Regions from separate parts of the Embleya sp. NBC_00896 genome, predicted to be linked through region 4. Evidence: riboswitches for the same ligand, from Rfam matches in the RefSeq annotation. Region 4 holds a riboswitch; each other region holds the start of a gene.
What was found. A riboswitch is a leader RNA that binds a small molecule or an ion and turns the genes downstream of it on or off. The one in region 4 is predicted to bind cyclic di-AMP.
Positions count from the first base shown of each region.

Region 1: it holds a riboswitch for cyclic di-AMP, as region 4 does, so the genes downstream of both, OG928_RS41795 (transglycosylase family protein) here and OG928_RS27605 (transglycosylase family protein) in region 4, are expected to answer to the same signal.
Region 2: it holds a riboswitch for cyclic di-AMP, as region 4 does, so the genes downstream of both, OG928_RS15420 (transglycosylase family protein) here and OG928_RS27605 (transglycosylase family protein) in region 4, are expected to answer to the same signal.
Region 3: it holds a riboswitch for cyclic di-AMP, as region 4 does, so the genes downstream of both, OG928_RS42995 (NlpC/P60 family protein) here and OG928_RS27605 (transglycosylase family protein) in region 4, are expected to answer to the same signal.

Region 1 is NZ_CP108777.1:1,878,932-1,883,301, reverse strand. It holds gene OG928_RS41805 (globin domain-containing protein) at 1-341, opposite strand, end outside; gene OG928_RS41800 (group 1 truncated hemoglobin) at 345-767, opposite strand; cyclic di-AMP (ydaO/yuaA leader) riboswitch at 1,798-2,038, shown strand; gene OG928_RS41795 (transglycosylase family protein) at 2,070-3,317, shown strand; gene OG928_RS41790 (glycerophosphodiester phosphodiesterase family protein) at 3,444-4,370, opposite strand, start outside.
Region 2 is NZ_CP108776.1:3,400,838-3,405,207, reverse strand. It holds gene OG928_RS15425 (PIG-L family deacetylase) at 1-1,502, shown strand, start outside; gene OG928_RS15420 (transglycosylase family protein) at 1,607-2,935, opposite strand; cyclic di-AMP (ydaO/yuaA leader) riboswitch at 2,940-3,161, opposite strand; gene galE (UDP-glucose 4-epimerase GalE) at 3,538-4,370, opposite strand, start outside.
Region 3 is NZ_CP108777.1:2,141,816-2,146,185, reverse strand. It holds gene OG928_RS43000 (glycoside hydrolase family 3 N-terminal domain-containing protein) at 1-1,660, shown strand, start outside; gene OG928_RS42995 (NlpC/P60 family protein) at 1,758-2,849, opposite strand; cyclic di-AMP (ydaO/yuaA leader) riboswitch at 2,859-2,996, opposite strand; gene OG928_RS42990 (hypothetical protein) at 3,420-3,959, shown strand; gene OG928_RS42985 (DUF885 family protein) at 4,053-4,370, opposite strand, start outside.
Region 4 is NZ_CP108776.1:6,094,107-6,098,476, forward strand. It holds gene OG928_RS27590 (Tm-1-like ATP-binding domain-containing protein) at 1-1,209, shown strand, start outside; gene OG928_RS27595 (phosphoenolpyruvate hydrolase family protein) at 1,211-2,113, shown strand; gene OG928_RS27600 (EthD family reductase) at 2,117-2,452, shown strand; cyclic di-AMP (ydaO/yuaA leader) riboswitch at 2,646-2,838, shown strand; gene OG928_RS27605 (transglycosylase family protein) at 2,944-3,618, shown strand; gene OG928_RS27610 (LuxR C-terminal-related transcriptional regulator) at 3,700-4,370, opposite strand, start outside.

The DNA.
Region 1 (4,370 bases), on a different replicon from region 4:
TCGGCGGCCAGCTGCGGGGTCCACGCGCTGCCGGCGAAGTGTTCGAGCGTCGCCAGCAACGCCTCGCCCACCGCGGGGTAGTGCTCGGCCACAACCGCGAACTTGCGGTGGTCACGGCCGAGTTGCCCCAGGAAGACGACCAGGGTGTCCAGGTCGTCGACGTTCGAGACGACGTGTCCCAGCGCCTCGACGAGCTTGCCGCGCTGCCCGGCCATGGAGACCGGGAACATCTCGCGCGTCTGCGGGTGGGTGAGGAACAGGGACGAGTAGAAGTACAGCGGTACCTGATCGCCGTGCGCCGCCACCAGGCGCCAGCTCTCCTTGAGGCGGGTGGTGTCCACGACTCAGCGGACTCCCTCGGCGACCGCGCCGTCGTCCTGGACGATGTCGTCGCGCACGGCCTTCAGGGTCGAGGCCACGGCGTCGGCGATGTGGGTCGGCGCGCCCATCTCGCCCAGGACGTCGAGCAGGTACGCCGAGACCTTGTCGTAGTGCGGGCCGGTGACGCCGAGTCCGGTGTGCGCGGCGGCCAGGGTCCGCCCGTCGTAGGTCTCGGGGCCGCCGAGGACGGACGCCAGCAGCAGCGCCTGGTGGCGCTTGACGGCCGACACATCCGAGCGCTCGAAATACGGGGCCAATTCCGGATCGGCCAATACCAGGCGATAGAAGCGGTCCACTGCCTCACGAATAACCGGGCCACCGCCGAGTTGCTCGTACATCGTCTGCTCGGAGATCGCTTCGGACGTCGAAGCATTCGTTTCGGACATGTTACTCGCGCTCCCTCGGTCGGATATTCGAGCAGAGCACAGCATCCGGGTCTCACGTGTCGAATGTCAATGAGAGCAATGCGTCATTTTGGTCCGGTTGCGACCTGAAATCCACTGAGCCGGCTGCGATCATTCGAATTCGCTCCGGAAGTAGAAAACTCGTTTCCGCCGACCGCTCCCCCCGATAGGGAAGCGGGTCCGCCGGAGCGCAGCGCCGGTGCGGCGGCCCGGCACGCGCCGGATCGCCAGAATTGTCGGCCGGTATACACCGGACATGTACTCGCATTGTGTCGACTGTCGGGAAACCGATGGAAAGACGGACGTGCGGCGGCGATTCCACCCCATGCTTCGCAATGGCGTCGCAGGGGTGCACCGATTGCACCGATCGGAACGAGCGCGAGGATCAACGAAGATTCAACGAAGATCAACAGGGATCAACGAATCCTTGCCCCCGCAACAATTCACCGTCGAATATTCCCGTGGCCAAGGAAGCGTCAATCGCCTCGCCGATACACAATCCCAGGTCATGTGGCATGGAAGATCAAATCGCGCGGTGATTCGAGATATTCGATGGCCGTACTCGCCGGCGGCCACTCCCCGCCGCCGAGATCCTCGGCGGGCGTCTCGCACCGGCGCCGCGCTCGGCTTTGCCGGCGCGACCCACCTCGGTCGCGACCGGCTGGCGGCGCGACACCACGGCGGCGGCCGTCGACCGGCGGCAGAGTGAGCCACCGAACGAGCCGCCGGCGGTCGTCGACGTTACGCACGTCACATCGCACGCACCGATGGTCAGGCTCTCGCACGGACCGTGAACCGCACTTCCGCAATTCTCACGAAGCGTAATTCCCGGATCACCGAAATGACAAGCCCTCGGACACAATGCGTGCACGACTCGGGACTTTCGGTTCCCATATTCCGCCGATTCGACACGATTCAGCGATTTCTACCGATCGTGATGTTTGGATCCGAGTGGGTGTTGTGCGTAGTTTGGTGCTTCCGCCGCACCGGTCTGGTGCACCAGCGGATTGCGCCTCCCGGTTCGCCGAATCCTGCCGCCGGAGGGGCCACGGTACGAGTACCCGAAAGGCAGGAGCGGGGGAACCAAGTGGTACGCCGTCATGGGCGTCTGCACAGACATGTGCGCGGACGCCCTATTTGGACGGCTTGGGGTGAAGCCGCGTCTCCTCACTCGTGAGGGACCAGACACGGCCGGGCGAGACTCTCCAGCCCGAATCCGACAGCTCACTTCGTAGGCGTGGGAGAAGGAAACTCTTCGTGCAGTCGTTCAACACCCCTGCCCGCATGCCCAAGAAGACCCGCCTCGCCCTGACCGTCGGCATGGCCGGCGCGATCGTCGCCGCCCCGCTGATCGGTGGCCTCGCGACCGCCAACGCCGCGTCGGTCTCGACCTGGGACAAGGTCGCCATGCTCGAGAGCTCGGGCAACTGGCACATCAACACCGGCAACGGTTTCTACGGTGGCCTCCAGTTCACCCAGAGCACCTGGACCGAGTTCGGCGGCACCAAGTACGCCCCGCGTGCGGACCTGGCCACCAAGGACCAGCAGATCGCCATCGCGGAGAAGGTCCTCGCCGTGCAGGGCCCGGGCGCGTGGCCCAACACCTCCGGCCCGTCCAACCTGACCAAGGGCAGCGCGGCTCCGGCCGTCAGCCCCTCGGCGAAGGCCGAGAGCAAGGCCACCGTCAAGGTCGCCCCCAAGGCCGCCACGACCGAGAAGTCGGCCGAGTCCAAGCCCGCGCCGAAGATCGAGGTCAAGTCCTCGAACGGCACCTACTCCGTGGTCAAGGGCGACACCCTGTCCAAGATCGCCGCGGCGAAGGATGTCGAGGGCGGCTGGCACAAGCTGTACAAGGACAACCGCTCCGTGATCGGTGGCAACCCCAACCTGATCCAGATCGGCCAGAAGCTCACCCTCTCCGGTGCGGCCTCGTCCTCCTCGTCCTCGGACGACAGCGACAAGGGCACCGACAAGGGCACCGAGAAGACCTCGACCGCCCCGTCGACCCCGACCAAGGCCTCCGTCTCGGTCAAGGTCGCGCCGAAGCCGGTCACCAAGGCCAAGGCGCCGGTCGCGCCGAAGGCGAAGGCCTCCGCCGAGGTCGCCCCCGCCACCAAGAGCAACTCGTCCGGCTACGTCGCTCCCGTGAGCGGCTCGCTGGGTACCGCGTTCGGCACCGGCGGCAAGCTGTGGTCCAGCGGCAGCCACACCGGTCAGGACTTCGTCGTCGGCACCGGCGCGAGCGTCAAGGCGATCACCTCCGGCACGGTCGTCAAGGCCGGCAACGGCGGCGCCTACGGCAACGAGGTCGTCATCAAGCACGCGGACGGCAAGTACTCGCAGTACGCGCACCTCTCCAGCATCAGCGTGAGCGCGGGCAGCAAGGTCAGCACCGGTCAGCAGATCGGCCGCTCGGGCGCGACCGGCAATGTGACCGGCCCGCACCTGCACTTCGAGATCCGCACCACCCCGAACTACGGCAGCGGCATCAACCCCGTCACCTACCTCCGCGCCCACGGCGTGAACCTCTGATCCCAGAGTCACCCAACGCGGTAGCCACAGGGCCGTGCCCGTCGACCACCAGGTCGACGGGCACGGCCCTGTCGGCGTCCCGACACGCCTTCTTCGCCGAACACCCCCACCCCGCCCCCGCCGAGCTCACCCGGCCGGGTAGGCCCGCGGCAGCCGGTAGCCGCGGTCGGCCAGCAGCGTGCGGAGGCGGTCGGGGTAGTCCGTGATCAGGCCGTCGACGCCGTCGTCGACGAGCTTGGCCATGGTCGCCGGGTCGTCGACCGTCCACGGCACGACCTTGATGCCGAGGGCGTGCGCGCGGGCGACCAGTTCGCGGGTCACGTACGGGCGGTAGTTCGGGTCGGTGACCGTGCCGTTCTGCGGGAAACCGTGCACCGGTGAGAACGTCCTGGCGCCGATCGTCCTGATCGCGCGCAACGGGTCGCCGCCGAAGTCGTCGATGTCCAGGCCACCCAGCCACGGCGACGCGCCCGGTTGCCCGACCTGGAGGAAGTCGTAGTTGGTCAACGCGACCAGGGGCAACCGCGGTTCGACCTCGCGCATCCGCTTGAGCGCGCCCCAGTCGAAGCTCTGTACGGTCACCTGGCGCAACAGCCCGGCCCGGCGCACCTCGTGGGCCACCGTCCGGACGAACTGCTCGCGCGGCGCGGTCTCCTGCGGAGCGCCGGCCTCGACCTTGGTCTCCACGTTGAGCCGAACACCGCGCGCGTGCCGGCGGTTCACCAGGTCGAACACCTCGGTGAGCAGCGGCATTCGGGCGCCCGGCGAGGTGCGCTGCTCGGGGAAGCCGGGGAACTGCCGCGACCCGCAGTCGAGCGTGCGGACCTGCGCGAGGGTGAGCGTGTTGACGTACTTGCCGACGTAGGGGAACTCGGGATCGCCCGCCCGCGCCGGCCCGGTGTCGGCGCACTTGCGGCCGTCGACCTTGCGGTCGTGGGTGACGACCGCGCGGCCGTCCTCGGTGATCTGGACGTCGAGTTCGAGCGTGGACACGCCGAGGTCGAGCGCTTTCGAGAACGACGCGATCGTGCTCTCCACGGTCAGCCCGAGGCC
Region 2 (4,370 bases), 2.7 Mb from region 4:
TGTGGAACGGGAAGGAACGCGAACTCGACACGCTGGCACCGCGGGACGAGCCCGCCGGGGGGCCGTACACGTACACCCGCGACGGCCTGATCGACTCGCTCGCGGACCTGATGCGGGCCCAGGCGCCGACCGTCGTCCGCACGCTCGACCCCGACCCCGATCGGCAGACGCACGACAAGGCGCACCCGGCGCACGCGGACAACGGCGGCGTCTCGGACCACCAGGACCACACCGCCGCCGCGCAGTTCGCGTGGGAGGCACTGCGGCGCTACGACGCAGACGCACCGGCGCGGCCGGCGGTGGCCGTCGCCTACCGCGGCTACTACAACGAGCGTTGGCCGCACAACCTCGCGCCCGGGGCCCGCGAGCGCAAGGACGCGATCATCCGCGTGTACGGCTGGACGGACCGGGTCCACCACTGCCCCGGCACGGTCGGTTGCGGCGACCTCAAGGTGCGGGACACCGCGCCCCGCACCAACTGGCCGCAGAGCACGACGTATCGCTTCCCGGACGCCGGTCCGCGGCCGGTGCTGGGGGCCGACGGCCGGTTGTCGGCCTGGTCGGTGCTCGGCGGTCGGATCGCGCGCTGGGACCAGGAGGCCGTGGGCGCCCCGGCGTGGTCCGCGGTCCCACGCTCGATGCCGGGACCCGGCGACGGCGAACTCGCGCCCGGAGTGGGCCTGGTGCGGTCGGCGGACGGCCGCACCCGGGTGTTCGCGCTGCGGATCGGGGAAGCGGGGCGCGGCGACCGGCAGCGGTTCGACGTGGTGACGGCGACCGAGCGCGCGCCGGGCGGCGACCTGGGCCCGTGGACGAGCCTGGGCAACCCGGCGGGCGACGTGCGCGAACGCGGGCTCGGCACGCCGGTGGTGCGGGCCGACGGGGCGGGCGGGCTGCACCTGTTCGCCCGCGACCGGGACAAGGGGATCAGCACGCGGTACCTGCCCGCGGGGAGCGACGCCTGGACCCCGTGGCGGGATCTGGGCGGCGCCGAGATCGTCGAGGGTCCGGTCGCGGTGACCCGCCCCGACGGTCGGGTCGCCGTCTTCGGGACCTCCCGTGAGGGCATTCGGTACTGGGAGCAGGCCGGCGATCGCATGGGCGCGCCGCGCACGATCGCGGCCGACCGCCCGACCGGGCCCCCGGCGCCGGTGGTACGGGCGGACGGCCGGATGGAGGTCGCGTACCGCCGCGCCGGCACGTCGGAGATCGCGAGCGTGGTCGAGGGCGACGCGGGGACGTGGCGGCCGGCGGCCGGCGAAGGCCCGGCGGGCAATGGCTACGAGCCGCTGTCCCGGGTGCCGGGGCCGGCCGGTGATCCGCTCACCCTGACCCGGGACACCGACGGCCGGCCGGTCGCGGTCGGCGGGACCGGGGCGCCGTTCGTCCTGGACACGCGCCCGGCGGCGGCCGGACCGACCGGTGCACTCGACGGCGCGGGGCACGCGGTGGCCTGCTGGCTGGGGCCGGACGGCTCGTTGCGCACGGCCCGGCTGTCCTGAGCGATCGGCCGCGTCGGGCACGCGAACGGCGGGCGCCCCCCGAAGGGGACGCCCGCCGTGTGTCGCGAAGCAAGGGCGGCTCGGCCGCCGATGGATCGGACGGATCAGACGTTGACGCCGTGGCTGCGCAGCCACGTCATCGGGTTGACCGCGGAACCGTAGTTCGGCGTGGTCCGGACCTCGAAGTGCAGGTGCGGGCCGGTCACGTTGCCGGTCGCGCCGGACAGCGCGATCTTCTGGCCGGTCTGGACCTTCATCCCGGCCTTGACCGAGATCGAGGACAGGTGCGCGTACTGCGTGTACTTGCCGTCCGCGTGGCGGATGACGACCTCGTTGCCGTACGCCCCGCCCCAACCGGCCGAGACGACGGTGCCCGAGGTGACCGCGCGGACCGTGGTGCCGGTCGAGACCGCGAAGTCCTGGCCGGTGTGGCTGCCGCTGGACCAGCGCGAGCCGCCCGTGCCGTAGCTCGCGCTGAGCGAGCCGCCGGAGACGGGGGCCACGTAGGAGCCCGACGCCTTTTCGGTGGTCGTCGACGCGGAGGGCTTGGACTCGGCCTTCTTCGGCGTCTCCGCCTTGGTGGTCGAGGTCTTCGGCGCCGTCTTGGGCGTCTCCGCCTTCGGTGCCTCGGGCTTCTTCACCTCGATCTTCGGCGCGGCGGCCTCGGTCTTGGTGGTGGTCGCGGCCGAGCCGGACACCGACAGCTTCTGACCCGGGAAGATCAGGTCGGGGTTGCCGCCGACGACGCTCTTGTTGGCCTCGTACAGCTTCGGCCAACCGCCGGGCACGTGTGCGGCATCCGCGATCTTGAAGAGCGTGTCACCGGCCACCACGACGTAGGACGTGGTCGCGGCGGAGTCGGCCTTGGGGGCCGTCTCGGTCTTCGGCGCGGTGTCGGCCTTGGGGGCCTCGGTCTTGACCTCGACCTTGGGGGCGGCGACCGTCTTCGGCGCCGTCTTGGGGGTCTCCGCCTTCGGAGTGGCCGTGGTGGCCTTGGGGGCCGTCTTCGGCGCGGTCTTGCCGGCCGACGTGTCCACGTCCGGGGCGGCGGCACCGCGAGTGAGGCCCGCCTTGATCGAGCACACCGGCCAGGCGCCGGGGCCCTGGCTCTTGAGCACCTTCTCGGCTATCGCGATCTGCTGGTCCTTGGTGGCCAGGTCGGCGCGAGGGGCGAACTGCTTGCCACCGAACTCGCTCCAGGTGCTCTGCGTGAACTGCAGACCGCCGTAGAAGCCGTTGCCCGTGTTGATCTTCCAGTTGTTCGTGCTCTCGCACTGGGCGACCTTGTCCCACGTGCTCACGGGGGCGGCGTGAGCCGAACCCGCGCCGATGATCGGCATGGCGACGCCGACGCCGGCGACACCCGCCGCGGCGATCAGACGCGTGGTCCTGCTGTGACTGCGGCGGCGATGACGCCCGGTTCCGGACAGCATTGCTGGATCCTCTCCCACGCCTACGAGGTGAGCTGTCGGATTCGGGCCGGAGATCGATAGCCCGGCCACATCCCGAAGGACGTGGCTTCACCCCAAGCCGTTCGCGGCGCCCGATCGCTTCGATCGAGGCCGTTCGCGGCGGTTCACCTGTGGTTCCCCCGCTCCTGTCGTGTGGTGCTCGTCAGCCTCCCGAACGGCCGGCGACAGGATTCGGCGTACCGGCGATCGGGGTCCGTGTGGGATACGGACGATGGGAACGCTAAGCAGGCCTCACCGAAGATCACAAGTCTGTGTCTGATAGACGTCGATTGTCCGAATTGGGGTTGAGCGCAAAGTAGATGGTCCCTTACGGAAAGGACCGTAGTTGGCGTTCCGTGGCGGAAGGTCCCGGATCGAGTGACAAAGGTCCTTGGTCGTTCGACGTGGAGATCGTCCGGGAACGATCACCTACATCCCGTTCGTCACATGCGCATCGCGCGTAGCGTCGTGGAGGCGTCCGCCATGCCCTTCGGGACGCGGTTTCGCACACGGGATCCGAGTGATTCGCGCCACAACGCCGGCGGGTTTGCCGCCGGCGCCGCGACGTGCCTCCAGGGGGCCGCTCAGTGGCTCCGCGCCTGCCATCCGGCCCAGGCGCTCTCGACCATGTCCGAGGTGTCGAGGCGGGCCTTCCAGGCCAGTTCGGCGGCGATCCGATCCGCGCTCGCCACGACCCGGGCCGGGTCGCCCGCCCGCCGCGCCTGGACCACCGGAGCCACGTCCCGCAGACCGGTCACCTCCTGGATGAGGTCGACCATCTCGCGCACGGACGTACCCTCGCCGCGTCCCACGTTGAGGACGAGCCCGGCCTCCGGATCGGTCGCGAGTCGGCGCGCGGCGGCCACGTGCGCCTCGGCCAGGTCGACGACATGGATGAAGTCGCGGACGCAGGTCCCGTCGGGGGTGTCGTAGTCGTCGCCGAAGATCACCGGTGCCCGATCCGCCGTCAGTTTCTCGAACACCATGGGCACGAGGTTGAACACGCCCTCGTCCGCGAGCTCCGGCGCGCCCGCGCCCGCGACGTTGAAGTAGCGCAGAGAGGCGTACGAGATGCCGTGCGCGCGCGCCGTGGCCCTGATCAGCCACTCTCCGACGAGCTTGCTTTCGCCATACGGATTGATCGGCGCACAGCGCGTTTCCTCGTCGACGAGGTGCACGTCCGGCATGCCGTAGACGGCCGCGCTGGAGGAGAAGAGGAAGCGCGTGACACCTGCGTCCACCGTGGCCGCCAGGAGCGTACGCAGCCCCTCGACGTTCTCCTCGTAGTAGTGGAGCGGTCGGTCGACCGACTCGGGCACCCGCTTCTTGCCGGCGATGTGCACGACGCCGTCCACGGCGTGGGTGCGGAACGTCTCGTCGAGCAGAGCCCGGTCCAGCACCGAGCCGACCACGAGCG
Region 3 (4,370 bases), on a different replicon from region 4:
GCTCGGCATCACCCACTTCCTGGTGATGACCGCCCCGGAGGTGGCGACCATGGCCCGCTGGAACAACCACCTCCAGGACCTGGCCGCCGCCACCCGCCTGGGGATCCCGGTCACGCTGTCGTCCGACCCCCGCCACGGGTTCGGCGACAACCCGGCGGCCGCGCACACCGGCGGCGGGTTCAGTCGCGGGCCCGAGCCGATCGGTCTGGCCGCCACCGGCGACCCGGAGCTGGTCCGCGAGTTCGCGGCGGCGACCGCGCGCGAACTGTGTGCCGTGGGCATCCGGGTCGCCGTGCACCCGATGGCCGACCTGGCGACCGAGCCGCGCTGGGCGCGAGTCGGCGGAACGTTCGGCGAGGACGCGGAGTCGGCCTCCCGCATGCTCGCCGCCTATATCCGCGGTATGCAGGGCGAGACGCTCGGCGCCGAGAGCGTCGCCTGCATGGTCAAGCACTTCCCCGGCGGCGGCCCGGTGGCCGGCGGCGAGGACCCGCACTTCGCGTACGGCCGGTTCCAGGCATATCCGGGCGGCAACCTCGAATACCACCTGCGCCCGTTCGCGGCCGCGCTGGAGGCCGGAGTCGCCCAGGTCATGCCGGGGTACGGCATCCCGGTCGGCACCGGCCTCGCCGAGGTCGGCGCGTGCTTCAACCGCGATGTGATCGCCGGGCTGCTGCGCGGCCGATACCGCTTCGACGGCGTCGTGTGCACCGACTTCAACCTGCTGGCCGGCATGAACATCCCCGGCCGCGGCTCGCTGCCCGCGCGCAACTGGGGCGTCGAGCACCTCCCGCTCGCCGAGCAGGTACGCATGCTCCTGGACGCCGACGTCGACCAGTTCGGCGGTGAGACCCGTCCCGAGCTGATCATCGAGGCGGTGCGCTCCGGCGCCGCCACCGAGGCGCGGATCGACGCCTCGGTCCGCCGGATCCTGCGCGACAAGTTCCGTCTGGGCCTCTTCGACAACCCGTACGTCGACCCGGAGGCCGCCGAGGAACTGGTCGGCCGCCCGGAGACCCGCGCGCTCGCCCGCCGCGTCCAACAGCGTTCACTCGTCCCGCTGTCGGGGACCCCGGTCGGGTTCGGCCCGGACTGCGCCCTCTATGTCGAGAACATCGACCCGCGCGTGGCCGCGCGCTACGGCGCGCCCGTGCAACGCCCGGAGGACGCCGACGTCGCGGTGGTCCGCCTCGACGCCCCGTACGAGCAACGCGAGGGCCTACTCGAACGCTACTTCCACGCGGGCTCCCTGGAATTCCCTCCCGCCGAACTCGAACGACTGCGCGAGCTCGCCGCCACCGTTCCCCTGGCGGTCTGTGTCGCTCTGGACCGGCCCGCCGTACTCACCGGGCTCGCCGACTCCGCGCTGCTGCTGCTCGCCGACTTCGGTGCCGAAGACGACGTCGTCCTCGACGCCGTCTTCAACCGCACCCCGGCCACCGGACGCCTCCCGTTCGACCTGCCGTCCTCCATGCGCGCGGTCGAACAGTCACGCGAGGACGTCCCCTTCGACACCCGCGACCCGCTGTTCCGATGCGGCCACCCCGGCCCGCCACCGATCGGCCCGAAGCACCTGCCGGAAGGCGCGGACGCCACAGCGGGGCGGCGGGGCGGCGGGCCGAGCACCGAACACCGGACTCCGGGCGACAGCGGCCCCTGAAGCCTCAGCGAACGAACCCCATGAACGAAGACCGGAAGGACGACAGCGCGCCGAAGGACCCGGCCTCGACTTGGCGCTCTACGCGCGACCGATGGGCTTAACCGGGTCGAACGGCCGCGTAGAACGGCATCGAGTCGACCGGCGCGATGGTCACGTTCTTGCCCGGCCGCGGGGCGTGCACGATCTGACCGTTGCCGATGAAGATGCCCACGTGCGAGTTGTCGGGGTAGTAGAACACCAGGTCGCCCGGCTTGAGCGCGCCCTTGGAGATCCGCGGACCGTCGTTGACCTGGGTCAAGGTGGTGCGGGTCAGCTTGACGTTGGCGGCCTTCCACGAAGCCATGGTCAGCCCCGAGCAGTCGTAGGAGTCGGGGCCCACACCCCGGGGCACGTACGGCTTGCCGATCTGGGCCTTCGCGAACGCGACCGCGGCCGCGGCCCGGCCGGACACGGGGACATCGTTCGCCGGCGGCGGCGTGTCCGGCTTGGCCCGCGAGCTGCGGTCGGTGTCGTCGCGCGAACCGGGGCCGCTCGCGTGCTTGTCCGAGTTGAGGATGTCGTCCTGCTGCTTCTTGTCCAGCGTGTTCAGCAGCCGCTGGGCCTCGGCGAGCTTGGTCTGGATGTCGGTCTTGTTCTTGTTCAGCTCGGTCCGCAGCTTCTCCAGCTCGGCGAGCTGCGAGGATGCCTCGGTGCGGTCCTGCTGGAGGACTCGGGCCTGCGCCGCGATCTGCTTCAGCTTGGCGGCCTGCCGGCCGTCGAGCTGGGACATCATCTGCGACTTCTGGAGGAAGCCCTCGGGGTCGCCGCTGAGCGCGAGCGAGAGCGACGGCGGCAGGCCGCCGCTGCGGTACTGGTTGGCCGCGAGGACACCGATCTGGTCGCGCAGGGCGTTCAGTACGGCCTGTTCCTCGGTGATCCGGGCCTGCGTCTGGTTCGCGTTGCCCTGCTGCTTCTCGATCTGCTCCTCGACGCCGTTGGCGGCCTCGGTGGCCTTGATCACGTCACTGTGCAGCTGGTTGACGCGTTCCTTCGTCTGCTGGAACGACTGCGCGGGATCCGCGCTCGCGGTGCCGGCGAAGGTCATCACGCCGGTCATCGTCGCGGCGGCCGTGACAACGGTCGCTGCGGTACGGACGGCGGTGCGCGGCTTGGGCTTGCGGTGCTGCCCGGGTCGACGTTGGGACGCCACTGGCGGCGGGTCTCCTTCCTCGGCCGCCTACCGGGTTAGCTGACGGGTTCGGGCGGAAGAAGGCGCCCTACGGTGCCGAAGCACCGATTCACCCCAGGGACTGCGAGGGTCCCCGGTTCCGGCTTCGCGTCCCGACGACAGCGGTTACCCACCGTCACCGAAACTCGTCCCCGAATTCGGCGGAGGCGATCGTGTCGACCGGGGTGGTCAACCTCGAACCGATCACCTGTCGCGAAACAATAGTCACAGGCGTGTCACGACCATCACCACGGACTTCTGCATTACCAAACCTTTACCAATATCATCGTTTACTTTTCCGCGTATCACGGGAAAAGCACCCGGATTCCCTAAAGTCGATCTTGAGCCGTTTTGGCAACGATTGGTCGCGAGGACCCGCCGGCAGCCCAACTCCACAGACTTCACTGAACGTGAGAAATAAACCGGCTGCGGATTACGAGCGGCGAACGAGGTTGCAAAGCTCGCCGTCCCTGGGTGTCACACTGCCGGGAAGTGGTCTCGCTCCCGCTGTATCCGCCGCGCTCACACAGCTCGACCCAAGGGAATCAACGGGTGTCCGATCTGGACTTCTACGCTCACGTCGCCACCCGCTCCGACGTGCTCGGAGCCGGGGCGGGAACCGACTTCGGCCCCGAGGACTGGGAGAAGGCGGTGGGACCGGGCTACCTCGATGTCCCCGGGGGCGGCTCCCTGAGGCGGGAGTACGGACTCGTGACGGTCAACTTCCTGCCGGACTCCCGAGGGCGCATGTCCTGTTTCGGATTCGGCGTGAAGGTCCACCGGCTGATGCACGACCGCTCCCCCGACACGGTGCCACCCGCCCTCTCCCGAAGGTACGGGACCTTCGCGCCCCGGGCCCGATTCGAGGAACTGCGCAACGCCGTCCTGGCCCTGGGGCACACGGTCGAACTCGAGGACGAGACGATCGACATGAACCGCTACCGCGTATCGGACTCGGGCACCCGCATCTTCGTCATCACGGACCCCGACCCCTACGGAGACGGCGACCACGACCTTGACGACCCGGACGAGCAACAGGTGGGCGACATCTGGTCCCTCGACATCTCCCCCACCTGGTGGGAACCGCGGTAGCCGGTCGCTTCCGTCCGGGCCCGATCCCACGGCTCGGCCACAGGTTCGGCCCGGGGACGGCGGTCGACACCAAGGTGGCCGCAAGAAACGTGATCATCCGCGTTCGAGGGCGATGCCCAGAAGCCCGAGCGGGGGCGCGCCCAGGTTCAGCAGCGCGGCGTGGAAGCGCGGCAGCGAGAACGCCGGCCCCCACTGCCGGCGGGCCTGCTCCCGCAGGTCCACGACGGCGAACTTGCCCCAGGTGTAGCGGCCGTAGGTCGGATCGAAGAGGCCGCGCTGGGCCTCGTGCAGAGCGGCCGGGCCGGCCAGCGCGACGTCCTCGGTGAACCTGCGGGCGGCGTCGTTGATGGTCATCTCGCCGGTGTGCAGCCCGATCGCGCACGCGAAGCGGGTGACCCGGCGCAAGGCGTC
Region 4 (4,370 bases):
AAGGGATCCGAATACGCGTGGCTGGCCTACCGCCTGCGCGCCCGGGGCGCGGAAGTCGTCCTGATGAACGTGGGCGTGCTCGGCGACGCGCTCGCCCAGGCGGATGTCCAGGCGTCCGATGTCGCCGCCGCGGCCGGCACCGATCTGGCCGACCTGCGCACCCGCGCCGACCGCGGCGCGGCCACCACCGCGATGGCCGAGGGCGCCGCGACCATCCTGCGTGACCTGTACGAGCAGGGCCGGGTCGACGGCGTGCTCGCGGTCGGCGGCTCGGGCGGATCGGCGATCGCGTCGCACGCGATGCGCGCGCTCCCGGTCGGGGTGCCCAAGCTGCTCGTGTCCACGATGGCGGCGGGCGACGTGTCGCCGTACGTCGGCGCCGTGGACGTCACGATGATGTACAGCGTGGTCGACATAGCCGGGATCAACCGGCTCTCCGAGCGCATCCTGGGCAACGCGGCCGACGCGATCGCCGGGATGGCCGGCGGCTTCGCCGAGGACCGCGCGGCGGTCGCGGGGGTGACCGGCGAGGGGCGTCCGCTGATCGCCGCGTCGATGTTCGGGGTGACCACCCCGGCGGTGGACGCGGCGCGCGAGCGGCTCACCGAGCTGGGCTACGAGGTCCTGGTCTTCCACGCCACCGGCGCGGGCGGCACCTCGATGGAGAACCTGGCCGAGGCCGGTTTCCTGGCCGGGATCCTCGACCTGACCACCACCGAGCTGGCCGACGACCTGGTCGGCGGCGTGCTGACCGCGGGCCCGGAGCGGCTCGGCGCCGCCGGGCGGATGGGGCTGCCGCAGGTGGTCAGCGTCGGGGCCCTGGACATGGTCAACTTCGGCCCGCGCGACACCGTGCCCGAGCGGTTCGAGCAGCGGAAGCTGTACGTGCACAACCCGACGGTGACGCTGATGCGCACCACGCCGGAGGAGAACGCCGAACTGGGCCGGCGGATCGCGGCCAAGCTGGTCGCCGCGACCGGCCCGACCGCGCTGTACCTGCCGCTGCGCGGGGTCTCGGCGATCGACGTCGAGGGCGCGCCCTTCCACGACCCCGCCGCCGACGCCGCGTTGTTCGACGCGCTGCGGGTGGGACTCGCCGGCAGCTCCGTCGAGCTGTACGAGTCGGACACCGACATCAACGACCCGGCGTTCGCCACGGCGGCGGCGGATCGGTTGCACCACCTGATCATCAAGGGGAGCGAGGACTGACATGAACGGACGCGAGGCGCGCGGTCGGCTGCGCACGACGGTCGAGCGGGGCGGGGTGGTGGTCGGCGCGGGGGCGGGCACCGGCCTGTCGGCCAAGTGCGCCGAGGCCGGCGGCGTGGATCTGATCATCATCTACAACTCCGGCCGCTACCGGATGGCCGGCCGCGGCTCGCTCGCCGGCCTGCTGCCGTACGGCGACGCCAACGCGATCGTGGTCGACATGGCCGGCGAGGTGCTGCCGGTGGTCCGCGACACCCCGGTACTCGCGGGGGTGTGCGGCACGGACCCGTTCCGGATCATGCCGCACTTCCTGGACCAGCTCGCCGCGATGGGCTTCGCGGGGGTCCAGAACTTCCCCACGGTCGGGCTGTACGACGGCGTCTTCCGGCAGAACCTGGAGGAGACGGGCATGGGCTACGACCTCGAGGTGGAGATGATCCGGCTCGCCGCCGAGCGCGGCCTGCTCACCGCGCCCTACGTCTTCGACCCCGAGCAGGCCCGCGCGATGGCCGCGGCCGGGGCCGACGTGCTGGTCCCGCACATGGGGCTGACCACCAAGGGCAGTATCGGCGCGACCACCGCGCTCACCCTCGACCAGGCGGTCGAGCGGGTCCAGGCGATGCGCGACGCGGCGGCCGAGGTCGATCCCGACGTGCTGGTGCTGTGTCACGGCGGTCCCATCGCCGAGCCCGAGGACGCCGCGTACGTGCTCGCCAACACCATCGGCGTGGTCGGGTTTTTCGGCGCCTCCAGCATGGAGAGGCTCCCGACCGAGCTGGCCATCACCGCCCAGGCGAGGGCCTTCAAGCAGATCGGCGGCAAGAGCGTCACCGACGACCGGGACGCCTGGGAAGCCCGGGACCTCCCGGAAGCACCGGACACCTACCGAGACAGCGAGGACTGAGACATGTACAAGCTCACCGTCTTATACGGCCACCCCACCGATCCGGCGGCGTTCGACTCCTATTACTGGGAGAAGCACGTCCCGCTCGCCCGCACGATGCCGGGCCTGACCGGCTGGACCATCGGCACCTGCGAGCCCGACCCCGCCGGGGGGAAGCCGCCCTATTACATGGTGGTCGCGCTGTACGCGGAATCCCGCGCGGGGATCGAAGCGGTCCTGGATTCGCCCGAGGGCCGGGCCACGGTGGCCGACGTGCCCAATTTCGCGACCGGCGGCGCGACGTTCCTTTGGGACGAAGAACGGGTAGTCGTACCTGTGGAGCTGCCCGCGACGGAATAGCCCCGTGTTGACGCACGGGTGATCACGCGGCTGCGCACCGTGGACGCCGGAACGGTGACCTGCGAAGATCCCGACAATTCGGGCAAAGTGGTGTTATTCCAGCCTGTCGGGCACGTCACAAAGCGGTCGAAATGTTTGCCAACCGGGCGAACCGGTGCGTAGTTTCGTGGTTGTTCGCACAAGCGGACTCCCCGGGCGGTACGCCGAATCCTGCCGCCGCTCGAGGGACGCAGTCGATATCGACTGGCGGCAGGAGCGGGGGAACCAAGTGGTGCGACATCGGCACTGTCGATGTCTTTGGGGTGAAGCCATGCCTGAATCAGGCGAGGCCGGGCCATTCGTCCGAACCCGACAGCTAACTTCGTAGGCGCCCGACGAGGTAATCAATGACGTTCCGTGCCATCACCGCTCCCGTTCGCTCGCTCTCTCGTGGCCGTCGCGCCGGCATCGCCGTCGCCGCCGGTGCGGGTCTCGTCCTTCCCCTCGTGGGCATGACGGGCAGCGCGAGCGCCGCGACCTCGTCCGAGTGGGACAAGGTCGCCCAGTGCGAGAGCACCGGTAACTGGGGCATCAACACTGGCAACGGTTTCTCCGGCGGTCTGCAGTTCACCCCGAGCACCTGGAAGGCGTTCGGCGGCACCGAGTACGCGGCCAACGCCGAGAACGCCACCAAGACGCAGCAGATCGCTGTCGCCGAGCGCGTTCTCGCCGGCCAGGGCCCCGGCGCGTGGCCGGTCTGCTCGCAGAAGGCCAACCTGGGCAAGGGCAACGCGTCCGCCCAGGCCGAGTCCTCGACGGCGACGACCGGCAAGACCAAGACCAAGGTCGAGCAGAAGGCCGCGCCGAAGAAGTCCACGGAGCAGTCCGTGAGCGAGGCCGCGCCGAAGAAGTCCACGGAGCAGTCCGTGACCGAGGCCGCCCCGAAGGTCCGGGTGCAGCACAAGCAGAGTGACACCGCGACCAAGGCCGGGCCGAAGTCCGCCGCCTCCAAGCAGGCGTCGACCTCCGGCCGCTACACGGTCAAGGCCGGCGACACGCTGTCCGACATCGCGTCGAAGAACGGCGTCAAGGGTGGCTGGAAGGCCCTCTACAACGCCAACAAGAGCGCCATCGGCGACAACCCGAACCTGATCAACATCGGTGCCAAGCTGGCGTTCTCCGCCTGACGCACCATCACGACGTAGGCCCCGCCGAATACTTCGGCGGGGCCTACGCCCATTTTCCGGGCCGTCGGCCCGGCTTGCCGCTCAGGTCGCCTCGTCGGGCCCCTCGCGCAGCCACAGCAGGGCGAGTTGGGTGCGGTTCGCGCAGCCGACCGTCTGCATCGCGTACGTCAGATGCTTCTTGACCGTGTCCCCGGTGATCGACAGCACCGCGGCGATGTCGCGGTTGGTCAGCCCGCGCGCGACGAGCGCGGCGATCTCGGCCTGACGCGGCGTCAAACGGGTGATCAGGCTCGGCGGTCGGGTGGGCCGATCGATGAAGAGGGCGAACAGATTGCCCAGGTGCCGGGACAACAGCGTGGCCACCGCGACGTCGCGCGCGCCGAACGCGCCGGATTCGGTGCCCAACAGGCCGATCCCGCCGCATCGGGTCGGCCCCGGGAGCGGCACCACGATCTTCGCGTGGATGCCCATCGGGTACAGGAACGACTCCAGGTAGCGCACGTGTGCCGCCCGCACCGGCTTGGGCAGCGATTCGAGCGTGAGCGGCACGGCCTTGCGCCCGGGCGCGGCACGCAGCGCGATCAGGTGGAACGGGTCGTCGCGATGGAAGGTCTCCATGTACGGCACCAGGCCGCGGAGTCCGATCCCGGTCGCGAGCGGGTCGCGGTCCTCGAAGATCGCGGGCAGATTCGAGCCGGTGAAGAACGTCGTGTCGCGATAACCGAAGTACCGCGCGAGCGCGTCGAGCACGC